DNA from 4 places in the Paenibacillus sp. FSL M7-0896 genome. Region 4 is predicted to be linked to each of the others. Evidence: riboswitches for the same ligand, from Rfam matches in the RefSeq annotation. Region 4 holds a riboswitch; each other region holds the start of a gene.
What was found. Region 4 has a riboswitch for cyclic di-AMP ahead of MKY12_RS15825 (APC family permease). Riboswitches for the same ligand answer to the same signal wherever they lie in the genome.
Positions count from the first base shown of each region.

Region 1: it holds a riboswitch for cyclic di-AMP, as region 4 does, so the genes downstream of both, MKY12_RS32490 (C40 family peptidase) here and MKY12_RS15825 (APC family permease) in region 4, are expected to answer to the same signal.
Region 2: it holds a riboswitch for cyclic di-AMP, as region 4 does, so the genes downstream of both, MKY12_RS01135 (hypothetical protein) here and MKY12_RS15825 (APC family permease) in region 4, are expected to answer to the same signal.
Region 3: it holds a riboswitch for cyclic di-AMP, as region 4 does, so the genes downstream of both, MKY12_RS32135 (3D domain-containing protein) here and MKY12_RS15825 (APC family permease) in region 4, are expected to answer to the same signal.

Region 1 covers NZ_CP150250.1:7,459,560-7,462,770, reverse strand. Annotated here, with positions in the region: gene MKY12_RS32500 (hypothetical protein) at 1-232, shown strand, start outside; cyclic di-AMP (ydaO/yuaA leader) riboswitch at 444-582, shown strand; gene MKY12_RS32495 (C40 family peptidase) at 640-1,068, shown strand; cyclic di-AMP (ydaO/yuaA leader) riboswitch at 1,457-1,599, shown strand; gene MKY12_RS32490 (C40 family peptidase) at 1,604-2,095, shown strand; gene MKY12_RS32485 (GNAT family N-acetyltransferase) at 2,342-2,827, shown strand; gene MKY12_RS32480 (cytochrome c) at 2,955-3,211, shown strand, end outside.
Region 2 covers NZ_CP150250.1:261,621-264,831, reverse strand. Annotated here, with positions in the region: gene MKY12_RS01140 (WD40 repeat domain-containing protein) at 1-1,195, shown strand, start outside; cyclic di-AMP (ydaO/yuaA leader) riboswitch at 1,435-1,604, shown strand; gene MKY12_RS01135 (hypothetical protein) at 1,739-2,194, shown strand; gene MKY12_RS01130 (hypothetical protein) at 2,660-2,857, opposite strand; gene MKY12_RS01125 (family 43 glycosylhydrolase) at 2,972-3,211, opposite strand, start outside.
Region 3 covers NZ_CP150250.1:7,388,123-7,391,333, reverse strand. Annotated here, with positions in the region: gene rsmA (16S rRNA (adenine(1518)-N(6)/adenine(1519)-N(6))-dimethyltransferase RsmA) at 1-109, opposite strand, end outside; gene rnmV (ribonuclease M5) at 106-657, opposite strand; gene MKY12_RS32135 (3D domain-containing protein) at 819-1,979, opposite strand; cyclic di-AMP (ydaO/yuaA leader) riboswitch at 2,266-2,494, opposite strand; gene MKY12_RS32130 (TatD family hydrolase) at 2,694-3,211, opposite strand, start outside.
Region 4 covers NZ_CP150250.1:3,745,132-3,748,342, forward strand. Annotated here, with positions in the region: gene MKY12_RS15825 (APC family permease) at 1-1,281, opposite strand, end outside; cyclic di-AMP (ydaO/yuaA leader) riboswitch at 1,410-1,569, opposite strand; gene MKY12_RS15830 (disulfide oxidoreductase) at 1,796-2,230, opposite strand; gene MKY12_RS15835 (thioredoxin domain-containing protein) at 2,227-2,991, opposite strand; gene MKY12_RS15840 (ATP-binding protein) at 3,085-3,211, opposite strand, start outside.

The sequences.
Region 1 (3,211 bases), 3.7 Mb from region 4:
CTCCTCACTGCTGATCTGCCTGAAGATGCTGCTGCCTTCGATCGGTATATCCATCGTTCTGGGGGCGGGAAGCCTGGCCGTAATTCTGCTCTGCAGCGCCTCTGCTCTGTTCTATCCCGGATTGCCGGCCCTTATGCTCCGCCAGGCAGCTCCGCTGCCCTCCACGCTGTTCGATATGTGGGGAATCGCTGCCCAGTACCACCTTTGGTCCAGTAAATCATTTCCACAATAATAAGCTGCTGAAGCGGCATACTAAAGAGAGTCACAGCCCCTTATCAGGGAGCAGGACTCTTTTTTGCTTGAACGGAGGACAAAAGCATTTGCAAAAGGGGAAATCCTCTGATACAATGATGGCTGTACCAGTAGTAACAAAGTTGTAATCTTTCAAGCAAAATATTCCGTAACTCTTGCAATTTAAGCAATACCGATAAGTCACTGTTCTGGTGCATAAAACGCCGAATTCCCTGCACCGGGAAGTGGGGGAACCATATTTTGGGTGAATTGATCTCGCTTTAGAGGGGTCATAGGGGAACCTTCTACCGAATCCTTAAGCTAACCTCGCAGGCCCTGGAAGGAGTACATCTTTTGATTAGTCAGAATTTCAAGAAAAAATGCACCGCAGCAGCGCTGGGTCTTGTGATGGTATTCACACTCGGAGCGGGCAGTGCCTTCGCAGATTCTAAGATGGATACTGTGATTTCAAAAACCATTGGAACGTCGTATAAAACCGGGGGCACAACCACCAGCGGCTTCGACTGTTCCGGATTTACCAAGTATGTGTTCAAGAATGTCGGGCTTACCTTGCCCCGTACCTCCAAAGCACAGTTCAAAGTTGGAACAAGTGTATCCAAGAGCAATCTGCGTTCCGGTGATCTCGTGTTCTTCAACACCCTGGGTAACGGAGTGTCCCATGTCGGTATTTATGTTGGAAACGGGAAGTTCGCACAGTCCTCAAGTTCACGTGGTGTAACCATCAGTTCGATGAGCCAGTCCTACTGGGCCAACCGCTACGTTGGCGCCAAACGAGTAATGAGCACAACAGCCTACCAAGCTGTCGCTTACGATTGAACCCTTGAAGCATACCCCGAATATTTCAGCCTCTAACAACTAAATGTAACTTATACGAGCCCGGGATGATTATTGCCGTAATCATTTCCGGGTTTTTCCTTTTCCTTATTCTACCTTTTACACTGAATTCGCAGCCTTGAAACAGCATTTTCTTGCAAAAACAAAGAAATAATCATATAAATTAACCCCTGCGCATAGATATGAGTCTTTGGAAAGGGCTATAACTCTAAAAAACAGCAAAAAAGATGCATTAATATGTTATAAGTGATTGCCAAGCGCCTTAGTCTTTGTTACAATTATCGCAGTGAGTTTTTAGTAACATTTTTGTAATTATTGAATCGATTTTAACAAAGGTTTTGTCATGTATTGAATGAACCGCTAATCCTAATCAACAGTCGTGCCGAGTTCCCTAATGAATTAGGGAAACGGGGGAACCACTTTGGGTGAATTGACCTCCTATTCTAAGAGGGGTCATAGGGGACCTTCAACCGAACCCTTAAGCTAACCTCGTAGGCATTGGAAGGGGTATTTACTTTTGAAGAAGAAGCTAGCAGCCGCAGTACTAAGCTTGTCCATTATCTTCACCATCGGAGCAGGAAGCGCTTTCGCGGATTCCAAAATGGATAAAGTGATCGACAAAGCCATCGGAACCAAATACGTGTCCGGCGGTACATCAACTAACGGGTTTGATTGCTCCGGATTTACAATGTATGTTTTTGATAAGATCGGCATTAACCTGCCCCATCAATCCGGCTCCCAGTATCAGATGGGCTCTGCCGTGTCCCGTGACGAGATGAGACCGGGCGATCTTGTATTCTTCAATACAAGCGGTAAGGGCATATCCCATGTTGGTATTTATGTTGGTGACGGCGAATTCGCCCATGCCTCTTCCTCACGTGGTGTAACCATCAGTTCGCTGAGTGACAGCTATTACGTCAGCCGCTACGTTGGCGCCAAGCGAATCATGAGTACAGATGCCTACAAGACTGTAGCTTCGGATTCCCAAGACAACGATGATGTACAATAATCCTTTGTAACCTAACGCTCTTTTCCGAGATTTTTGCCGAAATCTTGGGGAAGGGCTTTTTTTGTCTATAAAATTACTTACCCCTCTCTATATTTGTAAAACACTGATTCTGCGCTTTCGGAAAATATATTTTGCCGTTTGTCAAGTTTCTGCATTTCCGTAAGGAAATTGCGTCGAAACTGGCTGTTTTTGTATATAATTAATAGAAGAAATGAATCTATGTCCCTTGGAAGGAGGCCTCCCCCAATGATTAGCTCCCCGCTAACCTTTTACGTGGTGCCTATGGAGCCGCAGCATGCCGCTGAGATCTGTGAGTGGAGCTACAAGCCGCCGTATAATATTTACGGCTGGGTGTCCTGGGAGCAGATGCAGGCGCTGGGCGTGGAGTTCGGAGACCCGCAGCTGCGAAGTGAGCAATATGTATCGGTTGTGAATGGAGAGGGGGATCTGTGCGGCTTCGCCCAGCTCTTTCCGATGGAGGGGGTAGTCCGGCTTGGTGTCGGAATGCGGCCCGAGCTGTGCGGCCATGGAATGGGACATCTGTTCATGAAGGCTATTGTGCAGGCAGCACGGTCGCGTTACCCGGAATGTGAGATCGACCTGGAGGTGCTGACCTGGAACCAGCGCGCCATCCGCGCCTACCAGAAATGCGGGTTCACCATAACGGATACCTATGAACGCCGCACTCCGACCGGTAATAAGCCTTTTTATTGCATGGTCTATGAGGAATAGCACCGGAGACAAGAGAGTTTTGCAAAAAATGGATCATTTGTGTTCATTTTTTTGACACACATACTATGATAACGCTTCACCATCCGCTATAATGGAGACAGCAGCTTACATGGAGGGACGGATGCAGATGCAGAAATGGATCATGAGCGGTTTGTTTTTTGCCGCCTGTGCCTTTGCAGTAATCTTAATGTTTACCCTACCCGGTAAATCCGAGGTGGCGGAGCAGAACAAGCCGACCATGCCGGAGGTTGTGCTGGACGCTGCGGGCGCAGAAGCCACAGTGAAGGCCAATTGTATCTCCTGCCACGGAGACCAGCTTCAGGGCGGGGCGGGACCCAGCCTGCAGCAGGAAGGCGCTTCGCATGACGCAGCTCAGATCTTCAG
Region 2 (3,211 bases), 3.5 Mb from region 4:
GGGCCTCGCCGCCAAAATCTATAAGATGATTCGAGAAGCTAATGAGCACGGTGAGATTACTGAGCTGCGGGAGCAACTACCGGCGGCAACGTGGCCGCTCTCCGGGCACTTCCAGAAGGAGATGCAAGCAATTCGCGGTATTCATTTCATCAGTGATGATGCTCTGGTGTTCAGCACCGGCTCACCTTGGGAGAAGAATGTAGTTGTAGCAGTACATAAGGATGTTATTTCCGTATTCGACGAGTTTAGCCTGGTTGGGACATCTCCTGACAATCAGTTCTATGCACTCGCCGGAATTCAAGGCATTACCATTATGCAATCCATGAACAGCACTCTACAAGGAAAAGTTGTAGCAGATCTCTCATGGCGTGAGCTGAATGGCACGATTCAAGCGCTGGACCCGGAGTTTACTGTTTTGAACATAGACAGCCTGGATCAGGAGTTACCCTTGGAGCAAGTCATTCCTTTTAACGGGGGCCAAGCATTATTGCTTGTTACGAGCCAGGGGATTTTCCTGGTCCAGCAATCGCAGGAGAAGGAGAAGCTATGGGAGGTGAAGCTGCTGCATCCTGATCTCGAAGAATATAAAGCAGATGAGCTGGAGCATATTGACATTGACATGCCGCATGGTGCCGTCTCTCCGGATGGAAGATGGATTGCCTATGGCAGCCAGGGCAGTGATCATCTTTTATATGACACAACTTCAAGGCAGGTTCACTTATTCAATCCGGAATCCAGTTACCCGCACTATACTATATTTACGAAGGACCAGCACAGCGTGTGGTACAATGCCTGCCACTTCTATAATGGCGTTACCCTTACTGTGTCCCTTGAAGATGCGGAAGCAGGAAAGCTCTCGTACGATCAGGAATATCCGGTCGTTAACGAGGAAGCCCGGGTATATGCGGCGGCGGCACTGAAGGACGGTGTTGTCATTGGCGATGCCTATGGATACTTGAGGCTCATTGATGCAGAGGGGCGGGAGCTGTGGCGTTATTATGCCGGAAGCACCATTTCTGGATTAGCTGTCAATCCGGATGAGACCATACTGGCCGTGGGGACTTATGGAGGGATGCTGCATTTCCTGGACCTTCATGCCACTGAACGCAGCGACTATGAGATTACAACAGGAACCGTTCGTGAGATGAAGCGGATTATTGCCTGGAAGAATCAGAATGAGCCGCTTTGGTGGTGAGCTGATACATGGAGAACCCTTCTTCCCCACCGTCGTCTGCCAAAAATAAAAAACAGCGCTTGAGCGAGATAAATGGCAGATAATCTGCTACATATAGGTGTTTTGGCTTCCATTTGCTTAGCCATTCAGCCATTTGCTGAAAATAAGGCGAATAGCACTCTTTTCCATTTTTACAAACCCCCTCTGAAGAGAGTATGATTCGTGTTGAAAGCAAATGAATGCATTCATGAAAATGAGCATATGCATGCACGCTGAATTTCCGTCATGTGGAAAACGGGGGAACCATCCGGCCGTCAGGCCGACTTGGGGTGAATCCGAAGGAGAATGCCACGCGCAGGTCTCCGGCAGGTAGGGCGACTCTCACCGTCCGAATCCGACAGCTAACCTCGTAAGCGCCAAGAGAGAGCCCTGATCCGCCACGCTTTTGTGCCAGGCGTCTTAAGCCTGTTACCCACAACCGCAGGCAGAGGTCCTCCTCTGCCTGCGGTTTTTTGCGCGCTGGAATGAACTGCACAGTATAGATTCAGGAAGGAACGTGACCACATGCCTGACCCCTTATCGCCCAAACTAACCGCCGCTGCCGGATTCAACCACTACACCCAGCAATATAGCGGTCCCGTCTATGCGCTTAGCTGCCTGCTGCTGGAGCAAGGCGTCCGCGCCGAACAAGCTGCAACCGCCACCTTCGTGGCACTCCATCCACTATGGCTGAAGGGCCGCCTCTCAGGGGACGCCGCTGCTGCGGCTGCCTACAGAGAGTGCATCCGCCAGTGTGCCATGCTCGCCCACGACCGCAGCCGCTGCGCTTCTGCGCCGCTGAGCTGGGACGATCACGTTGCCAGTGCCTTATGGTACGGCATCCAGCTCCCCCTGTCCGACATCAGCCAGATTCTGGAGTGCAGCGTCCCCGAGCTCAAGGCCCGGCTCAGAGGAATACGCGAACAGATGGCAGCCGCCCATTCAGCCTTGCCTGCTGTGCACCGCCCTTCGGCAGGTTGAGACTGGGAATAATGCGGGATACGCGGGATATAGGAATGAGTGCGGCGGAATGAGTTGGATGTGGCGGAATTAGGGTACGGATGCGACAAAAGGAGATGGATAGCGGGCCATGCGGACTACAGATCCTCTATTTCGGCAAATGGGACCATTCCGAAGGCCATGCGGACTGAGAGGCGCTTAATTAACCCATTCCGCCTCATTTTGCGCTCCATACAGCCCTTTAAGGTCCTCTCAGTCCGTAACGGGGAGAAAATCGGTCTTTTTCACAAAATAAGGGCCGCTGAGTCCGCCTACAAAACAACATCCCCCCACAAAGCGGGGCTCTAACAAATAAAGCCGCAGCATCCGCCGCGACTTCGTCCTTGACTCTCAGCGCCAGCACCCGTACAGTACTTGGCCCATCTTACATAGCTCAATCATCCCATGCACTCATCCTGTCTCCACCAACCGTTCAGTACATAGAACTCAGCCCTTGCCCTTACCACCCTTGCCGCCCTTGGCGAACCGCCAAAAAGCCATACAGCAGCCGAGCAGGCCGGCTCCCAGCAGAAGGGTCTGTAACGCCCCCAGCCAAGTCGATTGATCCGACGGGATCAGGCTGCTGATAATAATCAGCAGGATCGAGGCCGCGACCAGCACGGGGGTTTGTCTACTTTTCTTCACAACACTTCACCACTCCTAAAGACTAATACTACTAAGGTACACCATCTCCGGCGTTTTCACCAGTTCACCACGGCTCCGGGCACACCCGGGCGGAAGAACGTATGGCGTCCTTGGCTAGTAATTCTTCACTCCATAGTAGTCAAAATCAGCGAAGGAGTCATGCTGGTGGGCATCAACGGAACCGATGAAATTGAACAAGCCTGTAAATCCGCCAATCTCCCCTGGCTCCCCGTTCACGCCTTCATCCGACAGATAGAGTACATCAATGTTTTCTACAAAAGCTTGCCAATCCCCGTTATCCCCGAAACGGTAAAGGATACTCGCGATGCCTGAATGATAGATAATCTTGAGCTC
Region 3 (3,211 bases), 3.6 Mb from region 4:
TCTGATCGATCAGAAAGTTCTGGCCCAGGCTTTTTTTGAAGGAGAATCCGTAACGCTGAATTATCGCTTTGGTTCTTGTTGGGGACGAGATATTCTCGATACCGCTCATGAAGTAATGCCTCCCTGATCAATTTGGGCGAGGGCCTGCGCGAATTCTTCGCGGGTAATGCCGAACATCGCCAGACGTTTGTACAGCTGCTTGCCATTGCAATAACCGATACCGAGCAGATTGCCAAGCTGCATTCTGCGCTCAGCCGCCCGGGGATGTACCATCAGCCCTGCGGCCATAAGCTCATCCAGCCCAATGATGGGCGGCGCCCCCTCGAAAGAGGTATGTACATGCTCCAGCGCATGGCGGATAGCCTCAGGCGAAGCATTCTCTATTCCGATATCTCCTTTGCGGGTTGCATCCTTCTCCGGGATGAAGGCATGCTTGCAGCCCGGCACCTTGGCCGCGACGATTTTGCGGATTCGCTCTCCGGCATGATCCGGGTCGGTAAGAATGATTACACCCCGGCGCTCCATGGCCAGCTTGATCTTGGCAATGACCCTGTTATCCACTGCCGAACCCCCGGTTTCAATCGTATCGGCCTCAACCGCCCGCTTAACGGCAACGGTATCACTTTTCCCTTCAACTACAATTAGCTCTTTAATCATAAATATTTTAACTCCTTACTCCAGAACGCAAAAAGAAGAGGATTCGCTCCCCTTCTTTTTGGCTAAAGAATGTATAAGTGATGAGCGGCAGCTCTCTAAAATTTCGTAAGTGCTTCCCTCACTATATCGTATTAACCGCTAATTTGCAAAAGACTTTACGTTTAGTTCAGCTCCGGCTTCACAGGTCCGATCACATAGAGTGTGCGCGACTTGCGGCCGAAATTACGGGCATGGCTCAGTGAATCGTAATAGACATCCACCTTGTTGCCTTTGATGGCACCGCCGGTATCCTCTGCTCGGCGAAACCCTAATCCTTCAATGTACACCCACCAGCCAATTGGTATAACACTAGGATCAACAGCTATAGTGCGGCCTTCCGTTACGCGTGTGCCGGAGGCAGTACGTGTTCCAATACCCGGTTCCTGCGACGAATACGCAGTCATGGATACGTTTTTGATCATTCTTTTGTACTCGAAATCCACACCAGCCTTACTGGTAACATTGCTGGCCTTTGCGCTGGCTTTAGATGACTTGGAGGTTGTTACAGGTTTGGAGACCTTGGCAGTAACTACGACGGGCTTAGGAAGCGGCTTGGTTCCAATGGCAATGACTTTGTCCTTGGTAACCGTCTGTACTTCCTTGCCGATCATGCGCATGGATGCCAGCTCGCCATCTTGATAGATCTTCTCGATGTGCTGGATCATTACGCCAGGCTTACCTGCCTGTGCCACTCTTACGGTTCCCTTGGTCAATGAGGGGTCTGCTGTCTTAATGACCCGGAAAGGCAAATTAGTTGTCCGTTGAACCACATGCTTGTTAATCCGGACAATTTTGATTTCCATGTCTGCAGATACTGCGGTTTCTAGCGAAGGGTAAATCTTGTCTAAGCCTTCCAGGCTGTAGCCCAGCTTGTCGATGGCCTGACCAATGGTATCCTCGGTCGTAAATAACGTCTCGGTCTTTCCGTCAACGGTAAGAGCGAACTTCTGCGCAGTGTTAATCACGATACGGTCGCCGTCTTTTATTTCATCACTAAGGCCAATAGATAATTCATCATGCGCCTGCAGCGAAATCTGTTCCTTAGCCAGCACATCACTGAACAGCGTTTCCCGCGTCTCCAGTGTCTGTACCTGTCCGTCTATTACTAGGGTAATTTCTTTTTTGCTCTGACCGTGTACGTACAGCAGTATTAACAGTGCGATAACAATCGATGCCACACCGGCAAGTAAAACTACGCGGGGATTCACTTGCTTCAACCGTAATGCGAAAGACCTGCTGGATGATTGCGAATCATGGGATACTTCTGGTTGGAATACGCCCACTCTTTCCATCCTCCTTACATAGCCCCGTCGTCCAAGTTATATCAAGGTGACTGTATCACTTCTGACGAAACTAGGTTTGAGTTTGCAACAGGATACGCCCGCACTTGCTTCAGCGTTTCCTGCTCATGGATCGCCTGCTCGGCATAGTTACTCCGGAGATCTGTTATATAACAGTATGCCGGGAGCATTCTCATTATTCAAAACAAAAGAAGCCTAAAAAGAGCTCATAGAGGACTCTTTCGTGGCTTCCCGGTGTCGAATACGTCGGAATGCTTATACACGAGGTTTCCTCTCTTACTTGCGCTTACGGGGTTAGCTGTCGGGTTCGGACATAAGAGAGACGCCCTATCTCAGGTCACCCGCTCACGGCGGTTGCCCTCAAATTCACCCCAAGACCACGTAAAGAAATCAAATAATGCCTGCGGCAATTCTGTGCCAGTACTTTTGTACGTTCATGCGGCAGCGCATTATTGGTTCCCCCATTCTCCGTTGCGGAGACTCAGCGAGACGATCCATGAAATTAGTGACTGTCACAGTTACAACAGCTCACTGCACTGAAAAGATGATATCCTGTTTTGATACATGTTGTAAAGGACGATTCAACCACGTTTACGTAAAAAAATGATTAAAATATTGTAATAATCGGCCGTTTTTCCGTCATAAAAGTTTAATATATTCGCTATACTTCATTTTTCACCGCTTTTACTCCTGTTTTCAGAGTATCCCAAATCGTTCCAGTGCGTTCGCATACGTAATTTCCGCCAATTCCTGTAATTCAATCCCTTTTATTGCCGCGGCCGCCTCCGCTACCAGCCTCACATGAGCGGTCTCATTTCGCTTGCCCCGGAAGGGGTGCGGAGTCAGATATGGGGAGTCGGTTTCGATCAGCAGCCGGTCCAGCGGAGTCTGGGCAAGCACCTCTTTGGGCACCCGGGCATTCTTGAACGTAATCGGTCCTCCAAAAGAAAGATGGAAGCCCAAATCAAGACACATCTTGGCACTTTCCCAGCTCCCGGAGAAGGAGTGCATTACGCCGCCAACCTCGCCCGCCTTCTCCTCACGGAGTATGCGGATTACATCTTCATGAGCATCGCGGTTATGAATAGAGATTGGCATCTTCACCTCACGGGCCAGCCCGATCTGCTTGCGGAATACTTCATGCTGCACATCCTTAGGAGAGGTATCCCAGTAGTAATCCAGCCCAATCTCGCCGATGGCAACTACCTTGGGAT
Region 4 (3,211 bases):
TTTAGTGATTATGAAAATCAGGGTGATCGTTAATGTAGTGAGCATCCCCACTGTATTGACGGCGAACTTGCTCTGCCAGCCTTTCGGCTTCGTTCTGTACCATTGGACCATCATGCCCAGCTGCGACAGCGTGAACGGAATGAATACCCCTACTGCATATAATGGAATGAGTCCTTCCGTATTCCCGTGAAACGCCGCCACCAGCACAGCCGACATGACACCGAGGAAAATAATACCGTTGGAGAAGCCCAGCCGGTCGCCGCGCACCATGAAGGCATGGGGCAGATATTTATCTTTGGCGAACATGAACGCCAGCAGCGGGAAGGCCGAGTACGCCGTATTGGCTGCCAGGAACAGGATAACCGCCGTAATCCCCTGAATGAAGAAGTACAGTCCGCCGCGGCCGAAGGTAGATTCGGTAATCTGTGAGACCACGGTGGCCTTCTCATCAGGCATGATACCGTACCAGTAAGCGAGCAGCGTAATACCTGTGAACATTACCCCGAGAATGAGGCCCATGAGCATCAGCGTTTTGGCTGCATTTTTCTCCGCGGGCGCTTTGAAGTTAGGAATGGCATTGGAGACCGCTTCTACCCCGGTCAGAGCCGAACAGCCGGAGCTGAAGGCCTTCAGCAGCAGGAACATACTCACGTTCGATACCGCCGAGCCAATCTCAGGAACATGGGCATGGGCGCCGCCGGTCATATATTTGAAGACCCCCGAGATGATGAGCACGAAGATGGAAACAACGAACAGATAGACCGGGATAGCGATGAAGGAGGCCGATTCGGTCACTCCCCGCAGGTTAACAATCGTTAAGAGCACGATAACAGATACCGCTATCAGAACACTATGATTATGCAGACTTGGAAAAGCTGAAGTGATTGCATCCGTCCCCGCCGAGGCACTTACCGCCACCGTCAGAATGTAATCCACCAGAAGAGAGCCGCCGGCCAGTAAGCCGGTATGAACCCCGAGGTTGGTTTTGGCTACAATATAAGCACCACCGCCCTGCGGATAAGCAAATATCGTCTGCCGGTAGGATAGAATCAGAATGGCCAGCAAGCCCAGTACGGCTAATGCAATTGGCAAAGAGTACCAGATAGCGGTGAACCCGGCGGCCACCAGTACAATCAGAATTTGTTCTGTTCCGTAGGCTACAGACGAGAGCGCATCAGAAGACAGGACAGCCAGTGCTTTCACCTTGGATAACTTTTCATGATCGAGTTCGTTCGACTTCATCGGACGCCCGATCAATAGTCGTTTTACCTTGCTTACCATTGTAGTAACAGTTCCTCTCTTGGTTAAGTTGAAACGGGTTTCCCTGCGCTGTTTTCATAAGTGGATTTCATAAATGCAGGCACCAAAATAAGCATACGGAAATGATCCGCATGCCTTAGTGTGCATGGTCATTATCCCACTAGTGGCTTACGAGGTTAGCTGGCGGATTCGGACTGTGGTAGCCCTACGGTTACAGGTCAAGTAGCCTGCCCCGATTCACCCCTTTTGGCCTTGGCCAAAGTGTGGTTCCCCCGTTTTTCCTTCCGGAAAATTCAGCGCATATTCAACTTCTCACAAGGACTAATATTAAGCTACAACACGTCTTCCGTAAAGCGTGGAAACAAATGAAAAAAGAATGAAAAGCACTCAAAACAACCAAATTCATCATCCGGTATGTCTTGATCTTTCATTCTCTTTCATTATCCCTTTACCACGTGATTTTACAGGGTTTTTGCATATTATTTTTCGCTAAAATTAAGGGTATTCTCTTCTCTTCCTTCTGCCCGTCAGCTTCTTACTCCGCAGGCTCCTCTTTGCGTCCTGTCCAGAGCAGAATGGAGATTAAGGCAAAGGCTATAAGTGCAAGCAGAGGGATCGTTATAAATCCGAACCAGTTCAGATAATCCTTGTTGCACGGTACGCCGATGGTACAGGGAAGCACCTTGCTGAGCGCCGGAATTTTCTGCTCCGCATAATGATATATGGAGATGCTGCCGCCGATCAGACTAAGGGGAAGCACATAAGGAATGATCCGCTTGTCCGCCCGGTAGGTGGCGATCCCCAGCAGGAACAGCTGCGGATACATGAAGATCCGCTGGAACCAGCATAGCTTACAGGGCTCGTAATTCAGTACCTCACTGAGATACAGGCTTCCTGCTACAGCAACCATACAGACGAACCAGGCCAAGTAGAGACAGTTACGCCGGCAGAAGGCAGAGAAGGCGGTCATTGGGCGGCCCCTGCTCCCGCTGCTACTGTTGCTGCCTGAATCTGGGCGTCAATCGCCTCCATATTGAAAGGCTCCTTCACCTTGATGCCGTTCACGTACAAGGATGGCGTATTCGTTACGCCCGTATCGGTGCCAAGCTGAATATCCCGCTCCAGCTCGCTTACGTAGGTACGCTCGTCAATGTCCTTGCGCAGCAGGTCGTAATCCACCGGCAGCTCCAGCTGCTTGGCGAGACTCACCAGGAAGTCAGGTGTAGCCCATTCCTTCTCTTCATTCCCCTGATTGGCATAGATCGCATCGAAATACTTCCAGAACGCTTCCTGGTTCTGATGATAGACCGATAGCGCTGCCAGGGAGGCCGTTCTGGAATCCGTACCGAGGAAGGCCAGATTCACGAAATAGAAGGCTGCTTTATTCTGATCGACATAGCCCTGAACGATCTGCGGCTTGATCACACCGGTGAACTGGGCGCAAGCCGGACATTTGAAATCGCCGAATTCCACAATTTTGACCGGAGCATCCTCCTTGCCAAGCCGCATCATTTCGCTGTAATTGAAGGCAACCGGCTTACTGTCTGTACCGGCAGGCGAAGAGTCCTTCGATGCCAGCATAAATAAGCCTACAAAAATAATAATGACGATGGCCACCGTACTCACGATCAGAATTCTCGTTTTCTGCTTCTGCTGCTCCTGCTCTGCCCTGCGCTTCTCCTGCTTGCTCATCTGGGGAGCCGTGACATTGTTCTTTTTTGTTTTGCTCAAAGAGAGTTCCTTTCCGTCCTCAGGACTATCGTGATAAAAGAATAGTTACTTTCAAATTATATAATGTTAACTCTCTTGTTGGCAATCGCTGTCTTATACGGCTTCATTCTCCTCCGCTGACTCCCCCTCCCCTGTATCCTTGCCGAAAAATACCTCCGGGGAATGCTCCTGCGACTGCAGCTTAATTCTGAAGAAGAATTGTGTGCCGCCCCCTTCTGCC